Regions from separate parts of the uncultured Sphingobacterium sp. genome, predicted to be linked through region 2. Evidence: riboswitches for the same ligand, from Rfam matches in the RefSeq annotation. Region 2 holds a riboswitch; each other region holds the start of a gene.
The links. Region 2 has a riboswitch for S-adenosylmethionine ahead of metF (methylenetetrahydrofolate reductase [NAD(P)H]). Riboswitches for the same ligand answer to the same signal wherever they lie in the genome.
Positions count from the first base shown of each region.

Region 1: another riboswitch for S-adenosylmethionine. It lies ahead of ACHWSC_RS02410 (O-acetylhomoserine aminocarboxypropyltransferase/cysteine synthase family protein); the one in region 2 lies ahead of metF (methylenetetrahydrofolate reductase [NAD(P)H]).
Region 3: another riboswitch for S-adenosylmethionine. It lies ahead of metE (5-methyltetrahydropteroyltriglutamate--homocysteine S-methyltransferase); the one in region 2 lies ahead of metF (methylenetetrahydrofolate reductase [NAD(P)H]).
Region 4: another riboswitch for S-adenosylmethionine. It lies ahead of ACHWSC_RS06655 (5-oxoprolinase); the one in region 2 lies ahead of metF (methylenetetrahydrofolate reductase [NAD(P)H]).

Region 1 is NZ_CAXYKD010000003.1:97,570-102,881, reverse strand. Features, by position in the region: gene metX (homoserine O-acetyltransferase) at 1-177, opposite strand, end outside; gene ACHWSC_RS02410 (O-acetylhomoserine aminocarboxypropyltransferase/cysteine synthase family protein) at 210-1,520, opposite strand; SAM riboswitch class I at 1,776-1,888, opposite strand; gene ACHWSC_RS02405 (FUSC family membrane protein) at 2,070-4,097, opposite strand; gene ACHWSC_RS02400 (TonB-dependent receptor domain-containing protein) at 4,441-5,312, shown strand, end outside.
Region 2 is NZ_CAXYKD010000005.1:173,686-178,997, forward strand. Features, by position in the region: gene ACHWSC_RS04230 (30S ribosomal protein S16) at 74-595, shown strand; gene rimM (ribosome maturation factor RimM) at 715-1,239, shown strand; gene ACHWSC_RS04240 (hypothetical protein) at 1,343-2,194, shown strand; SAM riboswitch class I at 2,411-2,513, shown strand; gene metF (methylenetetrahydrofolate reductase [NAD(P)H]) at 2,584-3,540, shown strand; gene ACHWSC_RS04250 (DUF2723 domain-containing protein) at 3,805-5,312, shown strand, end outside.
Region 3 is NZ_CAXYKD010000032.1:49,394-54,705, reverse strand. Features, by position in the region: gene ACHWSC_RS14915 (sensor histidine kinase KdpD) at 273-2,105, shown strand; gene ACHWSC_RS14910 (response regulator transcription factor) at 2,208-2,897, shown strand; SAM riboswitch class I at 3,084-3,187, shown strand; gene metE (5-methyltetrahydropteroyltriglutamate--homocysteine S-methyltransferase) at 3,266-5,312, shown strand, end outside.
Region 4 is NZ_CAXYKD010000008.1:112,387-117,698, reverse strand. Features, by position in the region: gene ACHWSC_RS06665 (SusC/RagA family TonB-linked outer membrane protein) at 1-1,101, shown strand, start outside; gene ACHWSC_RS06660 (RagB/SusD family nutrient uptake outer membrane protein) at 1,107-2,624, shown strand; gene ACHWSC_RS06655 (5-oxoprolinase) at 2,722-2,985, opposite strand; SAM-I-IV-variant riboswitch at 3,052-3,145, opposite strand; gene ACHWSC_RS06650 (DUF3050 domain-containing protein) at 3,356-4,126, shown strand; gene ACHWSC_RS06645 (TolC family protein) at 4,391-5,312, shown strand, end outside.

The sequences.
Region 1 (5,312 bases), on a different contig from region 2:
ACCTGACCACCAATCCAGTACATCTGCATTGGCCGTTAGTGCATGGCAAACCCAGATCACATTACTGCGATCTGCATTGGGTTTGCCAAATGTTTCATAACTGATTTGTAAATCAGTAAGCTCTCTTCCATTTTCAAATACAAAAGGCTCCGGGTGCAGATAAATATGCTTACTCATTTTACGTTTAAGTTTAGGCCGAAAAAATCTGATTATTTAATTTTATCAAAAGCTTGTTGTAAATCAGCTTTGATGTCATCAATATGTTCTATTCCGACAGAAAGACGTAATAAACCTTTGAACACTCCAGCATTGGCTTGATCTTCATCACTTAATTGTTGGTGAGTAGTCGCTGCTGGATGGATAATCAATGACTTCGTATCGCCAACATTGGCCAGGTGACTGATCAATTCTAAACTGTCGATAAAGCTATTGGCCTTCTGTGCTGCGTCACCTTTGAGTTGGAAAGAAAGTACTGCACCATAGCCATTTTTAAGGTATTTTTGTGCGTTAGCGAAGCTCGGAGAGCTTTTTAAGCCCGGATAGTTTACTTTTTCTACCTGTGGATGCGCCTCAAGCCATTTAGCTACCTCTAAAGTGTTGTCTACATGGCGTTGCACCCGCAAAGACAGGGTTTCAAGGCCTTGTAATAATAAGAATGAATTGAAAGGGGAGAGTGCTGGTCCGAAATCCCGAAGCCCTTCCACACGTGCCCGAATGGCAAATTGAATATTTCCAAACGGTCCGCCTTCACCGAAAACTTCGGAAAAAACTAAGCCATGATAGCCTTCAGATGGTTCGGAAAATTGAGGGTATTTTCCGTTGCCCCAATTGTAGTTTCCGCCGTCGACGATGACACCTCCAATGCTTGTGCCATGTCCACCGATCCATTTAGTTGCCGATTCAACAACCACATTTGCACCATACTCCAAAGGTTTAAATAAATAACCCCCAGCTCCAAAAGTATTATCGACGATTAACGGTAAGTCATATTTTTTTGCTACTGCAGCAATTTTCTCAAAGTCTGGAATATTGAAACTTGGGTTTCCAATTGTTTCAACATAGATGGCCTTTGTTTTATCATCAATGAGGGCTTCAATTTTATCTGCCTCGGCGTCCGTTGCAAATCGAGCTTCGATGCCCAGGCGTTTAAAAGAAACTTTAAACTGGTTGAATGTACCGCCGTATAAGTTGGATCCGGCAACAAAATTGTCACCACTTTCCAAGATATTATTTAATGCAATAAACTGTGCCGCCTGGCCAGACGCAACAGCAACAGCCGCGACTCCACCTTCAAGTGCCGCAATACGTTGTTCGAAAACATCCGTAGTAGGATTCATAATCCGTGTATAAATATTGCCGAACTGCTTTAATGCAAATAAGTTTGCGCCGTGTTCGGCATTTTCAAATACAAAAGATGTTGTTTGATATATAGGAACTGCTCTAGATCCCGTAGTAGGGTCAGCGACTTGGCCAGCGTGAACCTGAAGAGTTTCGAATTTTAAATTTTTGTTTGAAGACATAATATATCAGATTTTAAGGGTTCAAAAAGAAATTGCTAAGTAAAAAGAGAAGCATACACACCTCCTTGAAGGGTCTGTTAAATCTTTATCCAAGAAAAAGGAAATGATTTTTAACAAGCATGGAAGTGCATATGCATACGCATTCGCATCAATACAGTTGTATGATGGCTTACACTTTCGCTTATCGTGCGGCTCACTTGTGTTGAACCTGAATTTTTAATGGACTTCAGTAGTTTAATAATCATTGTCTTATGTTATTTATATGCTCCAAAACGATATTGTTTTGGACAGGAATTGGCACCTTTTCAAACAAATTGAAGGTTGCCAGTGGGTCATTGAGCCAGTCTCTCGCCACTTCTTTATAAATCAAGACCTACTGATTAAGGGAGGTGTTGATTAGAAATCTTCTTTCGAAGACGATACAAATATAAACTCTTTTTTTATTAAAGCAAAAGAAAAGCTGTTTTTTAGTTAAAGGAATTTTGAATAACATACGCATCGGATCGCATATTGTCCGATGAAACTTGATAAGTAACTGCCAATCGGATATTATGATTTCTTTAAGTTGATCCGTTCTGCAATTTGATTTAAATCTGTTAAAAGAGGTTTAAGTGCATCAATTCTACTATGGATATCATACGTCAGGTGGCGATTCGTCTTTTTGCTTAACGATAGCGAAAGACCCACCAAATGGGAGTTGACCTGATAAGAGAGTGCCTGAAAATGGTGGATATGTGACCAATCCATCCATTTGTGTTCGGGTTCTTTTTTCATTTGATTGATAGCGTCTGAAAACAGGGCCATGGCAGTCTGCGCTTTTTTGCGAGCCAGCCGTATATCAAACGAACTTTGTCTCTCGTCCGACAGACGGTTATTGATGATCTGGAAATAATGTTCGTTGTAAAGGGATACTTCTTTTGCCAGCTGAACCATGCCTGTGCTCTGGCGTACGGGGATCAAGAAATAACCTGCTATAGCTAAGAATGCTCCAATGAGTGTGAAAAGTATTCGGCTGCCTAAAATGAGATTGATATTGCCTTCAAACAAATTGAGCGCAATTACAATTCCCAAGGTAATAAAGATGACACTGACCATATAATTAGATCGATTGAATAAAAAGAATCCGAAAAGACCTAATGCAGCTATGGTAAGGAGAGCCGGGAGAAAATGAATAGCAATTAAGCAGAATATGCCAACGATTATACCCGAGAATGTGCCTACAATACGCTCTATATTACGCTTTTTTGTCATTGAAAATGCTGGTCTGGCAACAATAGCGATCGTCAGTAAGATCCAATAGGTATATTTAAAATCCAAAAATAAAATACCGATCAATGCGCCTGTTCCAAAAAGAAGAGCCATCCGAACGGCAAATCGAAAAAGCGGGTTATTCAGATGGAGTTTACTTTTTAGATCAGCGAAATTGCACAAAGGTCGATTGATAAATTGTTGGTACTCACTGCTGTCAATCTTATCCTGGATTTCCTGATTTTGATAAAAAGCCACCTGAATTCGGTTGAGTACTTCAATAATTGCTTCGATGTTGCTTATGATCGAACATAATATACTTTTTGCTTGACCGGCCTGCTCTTCTTGAATTTCTTTTAAATCCTGTAAGAGGGCATTAATTTTAAAGTTATTGTGATATAATTGATGTGCATACCGAAACCGCTTGTTAGGTTGTGAAAAGCTATCAATTTCTAAAGCTAATAATTTGATTGTTTGACGAATTAAAGGGAGGCTGCCTGTGTCTGCAAGGTTTTTGCGAATCGCATCATAATCGTGATCAAGTGCAATAATTAACTCATGGAGGTCAATTAACCCATAAACTTGACTGAGCCAATAATTGCTTTTATGCCACTGTTGGCTTATGATTTTTTTTTCTCGAAAAAGAAGGGACCTGATTTGTTCCTGTTGTTCGCTGATCTGGCCATGAATTTTGCCTACGCGACTGTACGTAATATTCAAAGGAATATCGGGATCGTAAGACTGGGATCGTATCAATAGAAATTGGGATAATCCATGAAAACCATTGGCCATCGCATGTTTTAGCGAGCGATAAGGTTGTATATAGGCCTGTAAAAGGCTAAAAAAGTAATATATAATGGATCCTGTTGTAATCTGTAAACTAACTGCAAGAGGGGGTTGCGGGGCCATTCCGATCACAAAACTCATGAGAATCAATGTCATGTTTCCAATTGCAGCATAACGAGCTCCAAAAATACCGTATAACGTACATATAAAACCGGCCGCCGCTAGCAATATAACCAAGGGCCAATGATACGGAAATACAATCGCTGTAAACAATGATGCAACGAAAAAGGTGGGAATACATACGAGAGCAGAAGAAAGTTTATCTTTTCTGTTTCCAGGAGGATCTGTGAGTGTTGTTAACAACGATCCGACACCGATTCCAATTGCCGTGCTCGCTTGCGCTCCCAATAAGTAGATCGCTAAACTTGGCAAGATGCTGATGGAAACATTACGTAATGCGTCTCCAGAATGCTCGCCATGCATAAATCGTATCATAAGGATATAAATACGGTAGAATCTTTTCTTCAATGATACAGTGCTCATTAATCAGTTTACTAATTTTCTGTGCAAAAATACAAATATTATGCTTAATATTTTTTGTATACAATTTATTTGTTTTGATTTTTGTTTGTTTTTTGAATTTTTATTTTGATTCGATGTACTTTTCTTGAGCTGTGCTTTTTGGAGATTCAAGATTAGCTGGGATGATTTTACCGGCTTTAGCATCGATCAGTGAAGGATATGGTTTACCGATGTTATTTGGTTGTCTACCGAGTGAATCGGACGATCTATCTATTTCTACTAGTCAACGTGTAATGAATACACGAGGTTTGTTGTCATTATTATGAAGTTGACTATCTAATCGATAGCCTAAAGAAATTACATTATGAAACCACAAAAAATTAAATTGCTCTTATTTTCTCTTATTTTATTCCTGTTTTCTATTGCCGGACCCGTTTCAGCACAGTCTGACGGGGGAAGATTACGTACAGTCGTTGTTGGACAAGACAACCAGCCTATTGTGGCTGCAAATATTTCACTATTTCGGAAGCCCAATGATATCTTGTTAAAAGGAACTTTATCCAACGAAAATGGAGAAATTGTGTTATCTGCGATCCCCGAGGGCAAGTATAGCCTACAGGTGTCCACGGTAGGGTATGCTGTTTATCGTTCTGCTGAAATGGTCGTAAATACGGGAGATCTCAAGGTGCTGGATACGATTCGTTTACAAGTGGAAAGTAAAGTGTTGAGTGAGGCGCAGGTGATCGGTAAGAAGCCATTGATTGAAAGTCATCTCGATAAAGTTGTCCTCAATGTCGAAAACAGTATTTTGGCAACAGGGAATAACGCATTGGAGCTCCTGCAAAAGGTTCCAGGAGTAACTTTAGACAACAAAAAGATCAATCTACGTGGAAAAAGTAATGTGATTATCATGATTGATGGTAAGCCTACTTATCTTTCTGCTGATGAAGTATCGCGATTATTGGAAAATACGGCTTCCAATGCAATAGCGTCGATCGAAGTACTGACCAATCCACCCGCAAAATACGATGCCGCAGGGAATGCAGGAATTATTAATATTAAGACAAAGAAGAATACGCAATTTGGAAGTAATGTTAGTTTAAACCTCAATTTAGGGCAAGGTAAATATACAAAGGCGGATGGTGGCTTTTTAATAAACCATCGTAACAATTGGGTAAACTTATTTTCTTCTTATAACTACGCAAATGCCTTAGGATTTAATGATTTAGATATCGA
Region 2 (5,312 bases):
AAATAACTATCTTTGCATCCCCTCTAGTATGAAGCTCGGGGGATATGTTGAATACATAAAATAAAATTAAAAAATGGCAACTAAAATCAGATTGCAAAGACACGGTAAAAAAGGACGTCCTTTTTACCACGTAGTCGTAGCGGATTCTCGCGCTCCACGTGACGGTAAATTCATCGAACGTATTGGTTCTTACAACCCAAACACAAATCCAGCAACTATCGTTTTGGATTTTGAAAAAGCTTTGGATTGGATGAATAAAGGTGCTCAACCAACTGACACTGCTCGCGCTATCCTTTCTTACAAAGGTGTTCTTTACAAAAAACACTTGCAAGGTGGTGTGAAAAAAGGTGCTTTTGATGAAGCTGCTGCTGAAGCTAAATTTACAGCTTGGACTGAAGCTAATGATGCAAGAATCTCTGGTAAAAAAGATGGTTTAGCACAAACTAAAGCTGAAGCTAAAAAAGCTGCTTTAGTGGCTGAAGCTAAGAAAAAAGAAGAAAAAGCTGCTGCTGTAGCTGCTAAAAATGCTCCTGTAGCGGAAGAAACTGCTGCTGAAGAGACTGAAGCTCCTGCATCAGAAGAAACTGAAGGTTAATTCTTTCATAAAGTATTCGAGAAAGCCGACTCAATCTTGAGCCGGCTTTTTTTGAAACAGCCAATAGGCTAATGGTTTGCCAAATCATGTCTCACAGCTAATCGCTAAATACGAAATATATGACTATTGATCAAAGCTTTTACATCGGTTACATCAGTAAAACAAGAGGTCTTAAAGGAGAAGTACAACTATTTTTTGAATTCGAGGAATACGAGAGTTTGAATATCGATGTTGTCTTTGTGGAAGTGAACAAAAAACTTGTTCCTTATTTTGTTGATACCATTAAATTTCAAAAAAATAGTACAGCGTATGTGACATTTGAGGATGTGGATCATATCGATAAGGCTCAAGTACTTGTACGTAAAAAGCTATATCTTTCCAATGATAAGATGCCCGAGCGCGATCCAGATGATTTTAGATATACTGATTTAATCGGTTTTTTAGTGATTGATGAAAACCATGGTGAATTGGGGCAAATAACAGATGTTCAGGAATTTCCACAGCAATTTGTCGCTTCGGTAAATATGGACGGTAAAGAACTGATGTTCCCATTGTCCGATGATTTAATCTTAGGAATCGATGGCGAAGAGGAGATCATTGAAGTTGAATTGCCAGAGGGCTTGGTGGATCTTTATAAAGAATAAGCATATCCCCAAGCTTATTCAAATAAATAGCGGTATACGAACTATTGCAGTAATTTCTTATCTTGGTCTGTATATTATTACTGGCCATAATTATTGATTTATTTTGAAACCGTTATTACTGCTGCTATTCCTATTCTCGTTGTCTTCTTGTGCTTTCTTTGGGAAGAAAAAGGACTTTCCTGAAGGCAATTACCAAATGATATTGGGCTATTCAAATGAGGAGTATCATAAAGTAAAAAGAGAATCACCCCAAAATGTGGAGGCAGATGTCTATGGTAATGACCCTACGATATACCGGTCCTTTCTCTCCCTCCATGATAAAGACAAATTTGTCATGGCGATCGATGATATCCTACTCTTCGGTAAGTATAGATTCGACGGCGATCGATTAGAATTGACCGATGAGAAAAAGGGTAGTCTCGCTTTGGATATTGTTAAGGTAAAAAACGATTTTGTTCAGCTGAGAGGTGATTTTTCACAGTTTAGCTCAGCACGTGTGCCCACAAGTGAAAAACTTTATATCAACTTTGCGTTAGATAAAACCCCTATCCGGGAGACCCCGAGCAAATTTGATAGCCAAGTGAATCTATGGCGAAATGCCCCTGTAAAATCAGAAAGTGAAATGGAGATAAAAGCCAGGGCATTGAATTTTGTAGATTATTCTATCGCTTATTTCCAGCACATATCAAGTTCAGGCACACATCACGATTATCGAATGGATGGTGTTGAATCACCCATTATTTATGCTGAGAATGGCATCGTGCTCAAGGCATGGGCAGATGTTCCCGATTCTTGGAAAGAGTTATTTTACAACGAAAAAAATGCATTACTCGCCTACAAATATTTATTTGATGGTTTTAAATATGGATCGAAAGAGGAGTACCATGTTACGGGACTCTTACTGATTACATTTTATCTCAAAAATCTACGGAATTCCCTGGCGGCGAATCTTTAGCCAATCTATTGTGGCGTAGTCAGTCGCTTCGTTGTCGATGATCCTCGACCGTTAATTTTATCTTTTTTTAGAGTCTTTTATATTTGGTGGAGCCTAAATTCCTGTTGTTGCCTGGAAATAAACCTGAAGCCGTATTTATTGCAATCTTTTTACCGCTATTTTTGCTTTTTCGAAAAAATATTTTTGTCTTTTGATTTTTTAAAACGATATTAGCAACGCTTATAGAGAAAGGCCGAGGGACTAGACCCGTTGAAGCCTTAGCAACCTGTATTGTTCAAGGTGCTAAATTCTACCCTACTCCATGTGGGAAAGATAAGTTACATGTAGATAAACGATTCCTCGACGTGTGCGTTTCGATGTAAGCCAACCAAACTAAAAACAGTTTTTTAATGAAGATTATCGATCATATCCAGAATGCCAAAGGAAAAACATTGTTTTCTTTTGAGCTATTGCCACCGGCGAAAGGGCAGGGCATCCAAAGTATTTTTAAAACCATGGATGAACTGATGGAGTTTAAACCTCCTTTTATCGACGTAACCTACCACCGGGAAGATTATATCTATAAAGAGCATGCGAGTGGATTACTAGAACGCGTTTCCTATCGTAAACGTCCTGGAACAGTGGCGATATGTGCTGCAATCATGAATAAATATAAGGTAGATGCGGTGCCCCATTTGATATGTGGTGGTTTTACAAAAGAGGAAACTGAAAATGCATTGATCGATTTGAACTTTCTGGGGATAGATAACGTCTTGGTATTGCGGGGAGATGCACGTAAGGGCGATGCCGATTTTATACCGACCGATGGTGGACATGCTTTTGCAACAGACCTACTGGAACAGGTAACTGATATGAATAAAGGAAAGTATCTGCATGAAGACATTATCACATCGGAAAAGACTGATTTTTGCATCGGAGTAGCGGGCTATCCCGAAAAGCATTTTGAATCGCCAAATTTCAATACTGATTTTAAATACCTGAAACAAAAAGTCGATATGGGAGCAGAGTTTATTGTGACTCAGATGTTCTTTAATGTTGAAAAATACAAGGAGTTTGTAACAAAATGTAGGGACAACGGAATCCATGTCCCTATTATTCCAGGGTTAAAACCACTGACAACGAAAAAACAGTTGGTGACCTTACCAAGGATATTTCATTTAGATATTCCGGAGGAACTGAGCGATGCTGTCTCAGCATGTAAAACGAATGCCGACGTCAGACAAGTAGGTGAAGAGTGGTTGGTGCAACAATGTCAGGAGCTAATTAAATTTGGCGCTCCGGTTTTACATTTCTATACGATGAGTAATCCTGGTCCAACAAAGAAGATTGTCGAAAAACTAGCCTAACTCATAAAAATAAAACGAAAAGGGAGCGCATAAGCTCCCTTTTTTTATGGTAGTATTCGTTGTGAAAGCCTAAAATATGTCCAGAATTTTGATAGTGTGGTTTAGGTCGATCTCTATATTTAGGGTTTAATAGCCTGTTTGGTTTAATAGCCTGTTTATAGTCAGATACTTGTGTTAAATAGTGTTAATTAACTTATTGGAGTCAGGATAACTTTTTAACTTAAAGTGCTAAAAAGGATTTTAACAATAGACCAAATTGACCTTATGACGTACACTAGATTAAATTCTCTACTCGGCTTTGCTTGCGGACTAATTGCTACATGTGTATATATCGCCACCGTTGAAAAGACGGTAAGCTGGTGGGATTGTGGTGAATTTATTGCCTGTGCCTACAAGCTGGAAGTGGCACACCAACCGGGAGCACCATTATTTCTTCTTATTCAGAATATATTTTCCAACCTGGCTTTGGGTAATGCAGGTAAAATCGCCTATTGGATGAATATTGGATCCGCAATCTGCAGTGGGCTTACTGTTACATTTTTATTCTGGACAATAACAGCAATTGCCAAAAAGATACTCAACAGGCAAGAGAAAGTTCAATTATCGAATTATTTCCAAATTTTTGCTGCGGGCTTAGTTGGTGCAATGGCTTTCTGCTTCAGTGATTCATTCTGGTATTCGGCTGTTGAATCCGAGGTATATGCGATGTCTTCATTGTGTACAGCGATTGTTTTTTGGGCAATTTTAAAGTGGGAAGTCCGTGCAGATGAGGAAGGTAGCGATCGTTGGCTGGTTTTTATTGCTTTTGTTATGGGCCTTTCGATCGGAGTGCACTTATTAAATCTGTTAGCAATTCCGGCTATAGCGATGGTTGTCTATTTCAGAAGGGCAGGACAGGTTAGTGCGAAAGGTACAATAAAAGCTTTCTTGGTTGGAGTGCTGATCTTGGGGGCCGTTTTGTGGGGAATTATTCAATGGTTGGTCGGTCTCGCAGCTAAGGTAGACCTCTTGTTTGTAAACTCGCTAGGTTTGGGCTTTGGCTCAGGCATCTTCTTCTTTTGTCTGCTGTTGGGGAGCTTCCTCATTTATGGGCTATATTATTCTTATAAAAAGCGGCAATACACACTGCATACCGGGCTGCTGGTCTTTTGTTTTATTCTATTTGGTTATAGCTCCTATACCATGGTTTTGATCCGTGGAAAAGCCAATCCGTCGTTAAACAATAATGCGCCGGACAATGTGTTTTCTTTTTTGGGTTATCTGAGCCGGGAGCAATATATCCGGGAACCTTTATTCAAAGGACCCAATTATGATTCACAAGTCGTTGGTGTCGAGAGTAAAACCGGTTATCGCAAAGATGAATCAGGGTATATTCCTTTTAGTCAGGTCGATAAGTATACGTTTGATAAGGAAACTTTCTTTCCCCGCATATATAGTCAAGATGGAGCCCATCAGGCTTATTATAAGAGTTACCTCAATTTGAAGGAGGGGCAGCAGCCACAGTTCTCTGATAATTTTAAGTTTTTTTTTAATTTTCAACTGGGCGATATGTACACCCGATATTTCTTGTGGAATTTTGTCGGTAGACAGAATGACAGGCAAGGGTATGGGACCTATAGTGACGGCAACTGGTTGTCGGGGATTAAACCATTGGATAATTGGCGTTTGGGAGGGCAAGATAAAATATCCCAATCACAGGAGCATGACCCGAGCCGAAATACCTATTTTTTCCTTCCATTGCTACTGGGAATAGCCGGAGCGATCTGGTTGTA
Region 3 (5,312 bases), on a different contig from region 2:
ATCAATAGGCCAATTCAGCACATAATTTATTTCTATTCACTAATTTACAAACAACAGCACCTATATTTAAACAGATTGCTGTTAAACATTGTTAAAACAGCTTCAAAACACATTAGCATCTTTATATTTGTAACAATTTAAGAAAATATGAGCTACCGGACCTTAAATGGCCACTCACATGGTATAAGGGATGGATACGCAAAAGGCAAATAAACTGAGTACTATAAACTTTGTGATATATTCAAAATACATTTATTTAACACCCAACCCTAATGAAGAAAAATAGCATTGTATTAATCATTGGACTGATGTCTCTAGCTCTAATTGGGGTATTGGCTATGCAATTCTATTTTCTGAGAGATTCATATCGTCAAAAATCCCAATTATTTGATGAGTCCGTCAATGCTGCGATTACAGCTGTTGCCGGAAAGCTTGAACGACGGGAGGTGGTCGACTTTGCTAAAGTTCAACAGGAACGTAACATTGAAAAATCCAAGCAGGAACAGGCCAAACAACGTCTGTTGGCCGAGCAACTCGAAATACAGTATAGAATTGAAGAATTAAAAAACAAACAACATGTTGTTTTCTCAAACTTCAAAGAGCAAGAAGACCAATTGCGTGCTTTATATCCAAATGTAATTGAAATCAAAAATTCTTTTTACGAAACATACATCAAAAGACCTGAGTACCAGAAATTTATCAAATTTTCTGTTTCAAATGAGCTTACCGACGATAATCTGGTGCAAGCTTTTATCATGTTAAATGCATCAAAGGTAGATGATCAGATTAGTGGAAAAGACGATAGCACACGGTTTGTTATCCCCCTAATGGACCCACTGGTGAATCAACAGACAAAATTCAGGGTAGCCACATTACCACCGAGAGAGAATGCGAAACTTGCAAAAACAATTTCTGATTTGGAAAAAAGATTGGATATCCTCAACAGAAAAAACGCTTGGAGTGGTTTTAATGTATACGATTCCGTTGCCATGCTGGGAGGCAAAAAAGCAGACTACATCGAAGATGTTGCTATTGGAATGGAGCTGGCTAAACGTCCGTTAAAAGATCGATTGAATGTTATCATTGTCCAAGAACTTATCAAAGAAGAGTTGGCTCAACGCGACATTAAAGCTCCTTTTAATATTGAAATATGGAGTACAAACAATATATTACTAAATAATATTTTAAACGAAGCCGCTTTAAATAACCCGACAAATACAACAAAATACTCGACCGCACTTTTTAAAGGTGATATCGGCGCTGCGCCAGGGAAATTAACAATCTATTTCCCCAATAAAAAGGCGATAATCGCAGATAATATGGGCTATCTGTTACTACCAATGCTGGCACTACTTTTCTTGTTAGTGGGTTGTTTTGCTTATACACTGATTATCATCTTCAGACAAAAGAAAGTTTCGGAAATGAAAACAGATTTCATCAACAACATGACGCATGAGTTTAAAACACCTGTTGCAACAATTATGATTGCCAGTGAGTCACTTAAAGATCCAGACATCAATGCCGACCATAAACGCGTTCAGAAATTGGCTAATATCATCTACGATGAGAATGTTAGACTCGGAAATCATATTGAACGTGTGCTTGACCTAGCCCGATTGGAAAAGGAAACATTAAAGTTAGACCAGGTGGATGTGCATATTAATGATCTTGTTTCAGCAGTTACCGACAGTATGCAGTTAAGGATGCAAAATATCGGCGGAAAATTTTCCATAGATCTAGCGGCGGCGAAAGATGTTGTTGTTGGTGATGAGTTACATTTTTCGAATGTATTTTACAATTTATTGGATAATGCCATCAAGTACAGCAAAGGAGATTTACATGTCAACATCAATTCAAAAAATGTCGGTGATACCATTGTCGTCACCATTGCCGACAACGGTATTGGGATGAGCCGGGATCACCTGCAAAAGATTTTCGACCAGTTCTACCGTATTCCAACTGGAAATGTTCATAATGTCAAAGGATTTGGTCTTGGCTTAAGTTATGTACAGGACATCCTGAGAAGGCTGAACGGAAAAATTACAGTTAAAAGTGAAAAAGATAAGGGCACGACCTTTGAAGTAATTTTGCCTATTAAAAAATAAAACGTTCCTTTTTTGTATATTTCCTCTTTAAAAAATTTCAAAGGTTGAGGAAAGCTGATTTATCAGCATCAAGGGACATTGGTGAAAATTAATATAATCATTATGCAAAAGATATTATTAGCAGAAGATGATCCTAATTTGGGGGATCTTTTAAAAGACTATCTCGAATTAAAGGGAAAATTTGACGTCACATTATGCACGGATGGAGATGAAGCGATTTCTCAATTCAAAAAAAATAACTACGACCTCTGTATTTTCGATGTCATGATGCCAAAAAAGGACGGATTTACAGTTGGACGTGAAATCAGAAAAACAAACAACACTGTTCCTATTATCTTTGCCACAGCAAAGGGGATGATGGAAGATAAAACCGAAGCCTTTGAATTAGGGGGAGATGATTATATCACAAAGCCTTTTCGAGTGGAGGAATTATTGCTCCGCATCAATGCTTTACTGAAGCGCAGTGTTCGAGACAAAGAAGAGGAAGTGGTTGCTGATAAATTTGAAATTGGCGATTATTTCTTTGATTATACAAGTCAGCAAATTTCTTACAAAGGACAGATGCAAAAACTATCCACCAAAGAAGCGGAACTACTGCGCTTGCTTTGTTTAAAGAAAAATGATGTGCTGACCCGAGAAGAAGCTTTATTAAAAATATGGCATGATGACAACTACTTTACGGGTAGAAGTATGGATGTATTTCTCAGTAAACTTCGTAAATATCTAAAAGAAGATAGTAAAGTTGAAATTGTCAATGTGCACGGAAAAGGTTACAAACTTTTGGTGAGCTAAAAAAATGGGGAATGAGAAACAGTCATTCCCCATTTTTTATGCTACACAGCGTATTGAAACATGGCATACACTAAATCATGGATGAAAAGAAAAGAACAAAACAATTTTATTCTTAGTAGAATATAAAAAATTGATGCACTTTTATAAAAAATTTGCATTTCAAAAAGAAATGTTCTAACTTAGCGTCGCTTATAGAGAAAGGCAGAGGGAATAGACCCGATGAAGCCTTAGCAACCTGTCCCTTGACAAGGTGCTAAATTCTACCCTACTTGATATGGGAATGATAAGCCGAAGTCACCGAATTCTAGTGTGTCCTTCTCTCTCTAGCAAGAAATATAGTTGAAAAAGAAATATTAAAAACATTCATTATGTTATTGACTAACAATTTAGGTTACCCTCGTGTGGGCGCGTTCCGCGAATTGAAAAAAGCCAATGAGGCCTATTGGGCTAAAAAATCTTCTGTTGAGGAATTATTGGACACAGCAAAAAAAATTCGTGAAGGCAATTGGAAAACACAAAAAGATGCTGGAATAGATTTGATCCCTTCCAATGATTTCTCTTTTTACGATCAAGTATTGGATTTAACCCTTACTGTTGGTGCAATTCCTGCTCGTTACCATTCTTTATTGAATAAAGTAGACAACAATTACAGCTTAGATTTATATTTTGCCATGGCGCGTGGTTTCCAACAAGAAGGAATCGACGTGACAGCAATGGAAATGACCAAGTGGTTGGATACCAACTACCACTATATGGTGCCAGAATTTACAAAAGATCAAGAATTCAAATTGACGTCCGAAAAGTTCTTAAATGAATATAACGAAGCAAAATCATTGGGCATCGATACTAAACCAGTTCTATTAGGTCCTATCACTTACCTTTTGATCGGTAAAGAAAAAGAAGCTGGCTTCGACCGCATCGATTTATTGGATAAACTTGTTCCAGTATATGAGCAAATATTAGCTAAACTAGCTGAGGCCGGTGCGCAATATGTTCAGATTGACGAGCCTTTCTTAGCATTGGATTTAGATGCTAAAGTAAAAGCTTTATATCAACCCACTTTCGAAAAATTAGCTGCAGCAGCAAAAAATATCAAATTAATCGCGACGACTTACTTCGAAGCTTTAAAAGATAACGAAGATATCGCAGTTAACCTACCTATCCATGCTTTACATTTGGATTTGGTACGCGGTGAAAACCAATTGGATACGGTACTAGCTAAAGTTCCTGCTTCATTAACATTATCTTTGGGTATTGTTGAAGGCCGTAACATCTGGAAAAATGATTACGAAAAATCATTGGTTAAAATCAAACAAGCTGTTGATGCATTAGGAAAAGACCGTGTATGGGTAGCTCCTTCTTCATCATTGTTGCACGTTCCTTTTGACTTAGACAATGAACACAATGAGCAATCGCTACCAGCTGAAGTAAAAAACTGGTTAGCATTTGCTAAACAAAAATTAGCTGAGGTAAAAGACTTAGCCGTATTAGCAGAAGGTGAAGTTGATGCTGAAACAGCAAAACGCTTCGAAGCCAACAAAGCTGCGGCTGAAAGCCGTCGTACTTCTCCACTGATCCACAAACCAGAGGTTAAAACACGTACAAGCAATATCACTGATGACGATGCGAAACGTACTTCAGCATTTGCTGACCGTAAAGCAGCGCAACAAGCGAAGTTCAACTTGCCAGCATTCCCTACCACAACTATTGGTTCATTCCCACAAACGAAAGATGTTCGTAAATGGAGAGCAGACCTGAAAAAAGGTGCTATCACGCAGGCAGAGTACGATAAAGCAATCGCAGAAGAAACTGAAAACACAATCCGTCTTCAAGAGCAATTGGATATCGACGTATTAGTACACGGCGAATTCGAACGTAACGACATGGTTGAATACTTCGGTGAACAATTGGCTGGTTACGCTTTCACACAAAACGGCTGGGTACAATCTTACGGTTCACGTTGTGTAAAACCTCCGATTATCTATGGTGATGTATACCGTCCTGAAGATATGACTGTCCGTTGGTCTTCATACGCTCAATCATTGACTAACCGTCCGGTTAAAGGTATGTTGACTGGTCCGGTTACCATCTTACAATGGTCTTTCGTACGTAATGACCAACCGCGTTCAACAACGACTTACCAAATTGCATTGGCGATCTTAGACGAAGTACAAGCGTTGGAAAAAGCAGGTATCAAAATCATACAAATCGATGAACCAGCAATCCGTGAAGGATTACCGCTACGTAAAGCTGATCAAAAAGATTACTTGAACTGGGCAGTACGTGCTTTCCGTGTTTCTTCATCAAATGTAGAAGACGATACACAGATTCACACACACATGTGTTACTCTGAGTTCAATAATGTAATCGAAGATATCGCTGCAATGGATGCTGACGTCATCACGATTGAGACTT
Region 4 (5,312 bases), on a different contig from region 2:
GGCAACTATCCATATCAACCCGTATTGGGACTGACCGGAAATTATTCTTTTGACAATAGTACGCTAAATTCAGGTGTTGCTCAACAGGGATTAAACAACCCGATTATCAAATGGGAAACAACAACGATGACCGATGTGGGATTGGACCTGAGCCTGTTTAAAAATTTAGATATCACCTTTGACTGGTATAAAAAGAGGACGACCGATATTCTAAGACAGTCACAGATTACTGCAATCGTTGGTTTGGGAGCACCTTATGTAAATGATGGAATTGTCGAGAATAAAGGTGTTGAGTTGGGAATTACTTATCGTAATCAGATTACTACGGGAGCATTGGAAGGGTTACGCTATCAGCTAGGTGCAAACCTCGATCGTTTCAAAAACAAGCTGGTCAAATTTGGCGAGCCTGAAATCGGCGGCTATACGATCAAAAAAAATGGCTATGCAATGGACAGCTTTTATACCTACGAAGTCATTGGCATATTTCAATCCGATGCCGAAGTAGCGGGGTCGCCTAAGCAGTTTAATGATAATACACTGCCAGGAGATCTTAAGTATCGGGATGTCAACGGGGACGGAAAAATAGATGCGAACGACAGAACAATTATTTCCGGTGTAGATCCAAAACTGAACTATAGCTTTAATCTAAGTGCAAGTTTTAAGGGCTTTGACTTTTCGGCTCTTTTACAAGGGGTATATGGCGTCAAATCCTATGTTTCGGGCTGGGGCGTAACCCCATTTGTACAGGGTAGCCCGCCGACAAAAGATTGGTTAGACCGTTGGACACCTGAAAACCCTTCGACAACGATGCCCCGTATTTATTGGGGTTGGAGTGCTCCGGAGAAATTCAGCCGTGCTTCCAGCTATTTTATACAGGATGCTTCATACTTCAGGTTGAAAAATCTTGTGTTCGGATACACTTTACCTGAAGGGTTATTGAAAAAATATAAAATTGAACGCCTAAGGGTTTATTTTTCGGGTGATAACCTCCTTACTGCGACCAAATTTAAGGGCTTGGACCCTGAACGCTATGGAAATGGTGATCTGGTACAGTATCCACAAAACAAGATTTATTCATTTGGTGTACAAGTTAACTTTTAAGTGCTATGAAAAAGAAATTTATAACAGCGTTGATGCTATCCGGACTATTTTTGGGTTCCTGTAACAGTGCCTTGGACCTCAATCCTTTGGATCAGATCGCTTCGGACAACTATTTTAGCAAAAAATCGGATTTTGATAATGCATTGGCCGGTGTATACGCGTCATTGCAGAGTGAGACGTTCTCCTATGGGATGCCTTTCCGGGACTGTCTGACCGACAATGGCTACAATCAGTTCAACTCAGGCAGCGTCAATGAAATCGTAGGTGGGAATTTAAATCCGACCACAGGGGGGTATGAAACCGGAATTTATAACGATGCTTATGTGGGAATAGGACGTGCCAATCGCCTGATCGAGAAGCTTCAGGGCTATAACGGCTCCGATATGAACGATGGGGAGAAGAAAAATATGGAAGCCGAAGCCCGCTTTATCCGTGCTTTTGTTTATTTCCAATTGTACAGTATTTATGGTGAGGTGCCGCTTGTGCTGACCTCCCTCAGTCTAGAGAATCAGCGTCAGCCAAAGGAAACTGCGGAGAATATCCTAAAACAGATTCGCGCTGATCTGGATTTTGGGATCGCTAACTTAGCGGCTAAACCTTATTTCAATAATGGGGGGCATGCGACCGCGAGTTCAGCAAAAGCTTTGAAAGCACGGGTTTTACTGTTTGCGGCTTATGGTGACAAAGGGGTGCCCGATTTAGCAATCTTGAAAGAGGTAAAAGACTTATGCAGCGATGTCATGAAAGAGTATACCCTAAGTACGGCTTTTGAAAATGTCTTTCGCGATGCAACACAGAAGAACAATACTGAGATTATCTTTTCGGTCAATTTTCTGGCACCGAATAATACAGCCCCCTGGGACATGTACCTAGGCGATTGGATCGCTGCTTCACCTTTACAGAACCTGGTGGATACTTATGAATGCAAAGATGGTTTGCCTTATGGTGAATCACCCTTGACTGACCGAGCCAATCCCTTCAAAGATAGGGATCCGCGCTTGAGCAAAACAATTTTCGTGGATCATCCCGACTTTGGCGGCGGTAAGATCCATACACCGTCCAATCCGCGGCCTACAGGTTATGGGGTGCTGAAATTTTTGGATCCGGCCAACTTACCTTTTGGCTTTTCAACATTGAGCCAACAGGATGCGGTTGTACTGCGGTTTGGGGAGGTGTTATTGATGTATGCCGAAGCACAAAATGAAATCGCTGGACCAGACCCATCGGTTTACGATGCCATGAATACCTTGAGGAGCCGCGTTCAGATGCCTGGGTTCCCTGCCGGTTATACCAAGGAAAAAATGCGCGACCGTATCCGTCACGAAAGAAGGGTTGAACTTGCTTTCGAAGGACTACGGCATTACGACCTGATTCGTTGGCATATCGCAGGCGAAGTACTCAATGCGGTCAAAGACAGTAAAGTGCCCTATCATTTTGAGGACAAATTTTACCGCTGGCCATTACCACAAACAGAAATTGAGAAAAGTGCAGGTGTATTAATTCAGAATCCAAACTATAAATAATAAGATTATTGCCTTCTTTTAAATCGGCAATTTCCTAAACCAACGACAGCAGCGCGCACGAAGTCCTTTCGATGCGCGCTTTTTTTGCCGATAACGATTACTGTAAAGGAATCAGGACATTCTGTTCCAAGCGTACAGGGACATGTTTCACCGAGGTAAAACCGTCTTCCTTGGAAATAATGTTGGAAAGATCTAGTCCTCTTTTGGAGAATGTACTGATCAAAGCTGTTCTAAAGGTTGCCTTGGCTGAACCCCAGCCTTGTCCTAAGATGGTGTCGTTGTTGAGCTGGATCAGTTCATCTGTTGAGTAATAACTGAATTTTTCCAGTAAGTGTTGGTAAAGATTTGTTGTAGTAGCCATACAATTTAAAAATTTAAAGGATTAAACCATAAACTGTATCCAGATCTTGTTGGGAAAATAATCGTTCAGCGACGTTTATTTTGGTCGAAACCCGTATTAATTTACCACCGCGGTGCCTGCACTCGGTTGGTATTGCATCATGCAATTCTGAATACTCTACAAATATAGTAGATTATTTTTTATAATAAAAAATATTTTTGTTTTTAAGGGTAAATGAGCGCTAACAACAGGAATAGGGAGGTCAAAAGCGAGGCGCGTTGTTGGCTGTGATTTGGTTATGAAGCGGATAGCTGGTCGAAAAATTTATCATGTTACTGTAATCTCATCGAAAATACTTTTAAAAACAGAGATAAGACAATACTTTTGCGCCATGAATAGAATTGCGGAAATTAACGAATACATTGCTGCCGAACGCGAGGTATTATTGCAACACCCTTTATATCGTAAGATCAAAACGATCAAGAATCTACGTTCTTTTACAGAAGGGCATGTGTACGCTGTATGGGATTTTATGTCTTTACTAAAAGCTTTACAGATTAAATTGACCTGTACGACTTTACCTTGGTTTGCGAGTGAGCATCCATCAACGCGCTATCTAATCAACGAAATTGTATTGGCTGAGGAGTCGGATGAATACATTGATGGCCGCCGTTTGAGCCATTTTGAGATGTATCTGGACGCCATGGATGCCATGGGTGCCGACCTTCATCTCGTCAACAAATTTATTGCTCACGCCAAAAAATCGAACAACATATTCGATGTCATTGCAACGACCACATTGGACAAGCGGATCAAAGACTTTTTGAATTTTACATTCGAAGTGATTGCTGAGGGCGAGGTGCATAAAATTGCTGCAGCATTTACATTTGGACGTGAAGACCTTATTCCGGGAATGTTTACCTCTATTTTGGAAGAAATTAAAACAAACTTTCCTACAGCCAATCTGGATAGCTTTATTTATTATTTTCAACGCCATATTGATCTTGACGGCGACGAGCATGGACCGTTGGCGATGCAGATGATCACAGATCTTGCGAAGGACGATGAGGTTAAATGGACAGAAATGAAAGAGATCAGTAAAATTGCGCTACAAAAAAGAATCCAGCTGTGGAATGCAATAGAAGATTCCTTATACGGATAATCTATTATTATACCGTCGAGAAAGGCCTTTCAAATCACGATTTGAAAGGCCTTTTTTATGTGCTATAAAAAAGGAGATTCTAAGGGCTTATTGGCAGATATTGGTCTTTTTGTTTGAATTGATGAAAAAATGTCTTTTTTCCATAACATATTGGCGTTTGTGAAGAAATCCAAGTTCCAATAAGTGTCTAAGTTTGCAACGCAAAAAAATTACATAGCACACGTGAACTTTTTTCCTCCCTATTGGGCAAAAGGCATACTAACCATGGGATTGTTAGTATGCGCTATTTCGGACACCTTCGCCCTCGATTCTTTGCGCATGTCCCTGAAAGACATGATCGACAAAGCGCTACAGAACAGTAAATACATCGAGCAGTCTTATTTGCAGCTCAAAGAAACTGAGGTGGCAGTACAGCAGCAACGCATGGAGTTGCTCCCTAAGATTTCCGCCAGAGCTTCTGCTAGTTATGCAAGTAATATGCCTGTGTATGACCAGGGGCTTTTAAATAAACCTTCCCAGCATGATATCATTCATTACTTGTACGATAGCGGCCTGGATTTTTATCTGAACCTCTACAATGGGCATCGGGACCTAATGAAAATAGAGTCCAAAAAATTGGAAAATGAGCTGGCCAGAATCGATTGGAAGAATGCCGCAGCGCAGACGAAATTGGAGGTTTGCAATCTTTTTTTGGATTTGGAACTGTCGTATAGTAACCGATCTTTAATCGAGCAGGATATTGCTGATCAACGGGTACAGCTCAAGGAGATTGAGCATCTGTATAAGGCGGGCGTGGTATTACACAGTGACGTCTTGCGTATTTCGTTGGAGCTTTCGAAGCGGGAACTGTTGCTCGTGCAGATCGGTCATGATATTCAGGCTGCAAATCAGAAGCTGCAGCTTATTGGCGGTATTACAGCAGAGATTATCCCCTTGACCGAACCTTTTAAAGTGGAGAGCCCCGGCTATGAAGCGCTTGTTGCCGAAGCGCGAAGCCATGCTTTTTCCCTCCTAAAATCCGAACAGGAAGTTGTTTTGAAGAAATTGTCGGTCAAACAGGCGCGATCAAATTATCTTCCTGAGTTGGGGTTGACCAGTACATTTACCTTTGCCAATCCACAGGTCTTCTTGTATCCCTATAATCCCAGCTGGTATAATCTGAGTATCACAGGGCTCAAATTAACCA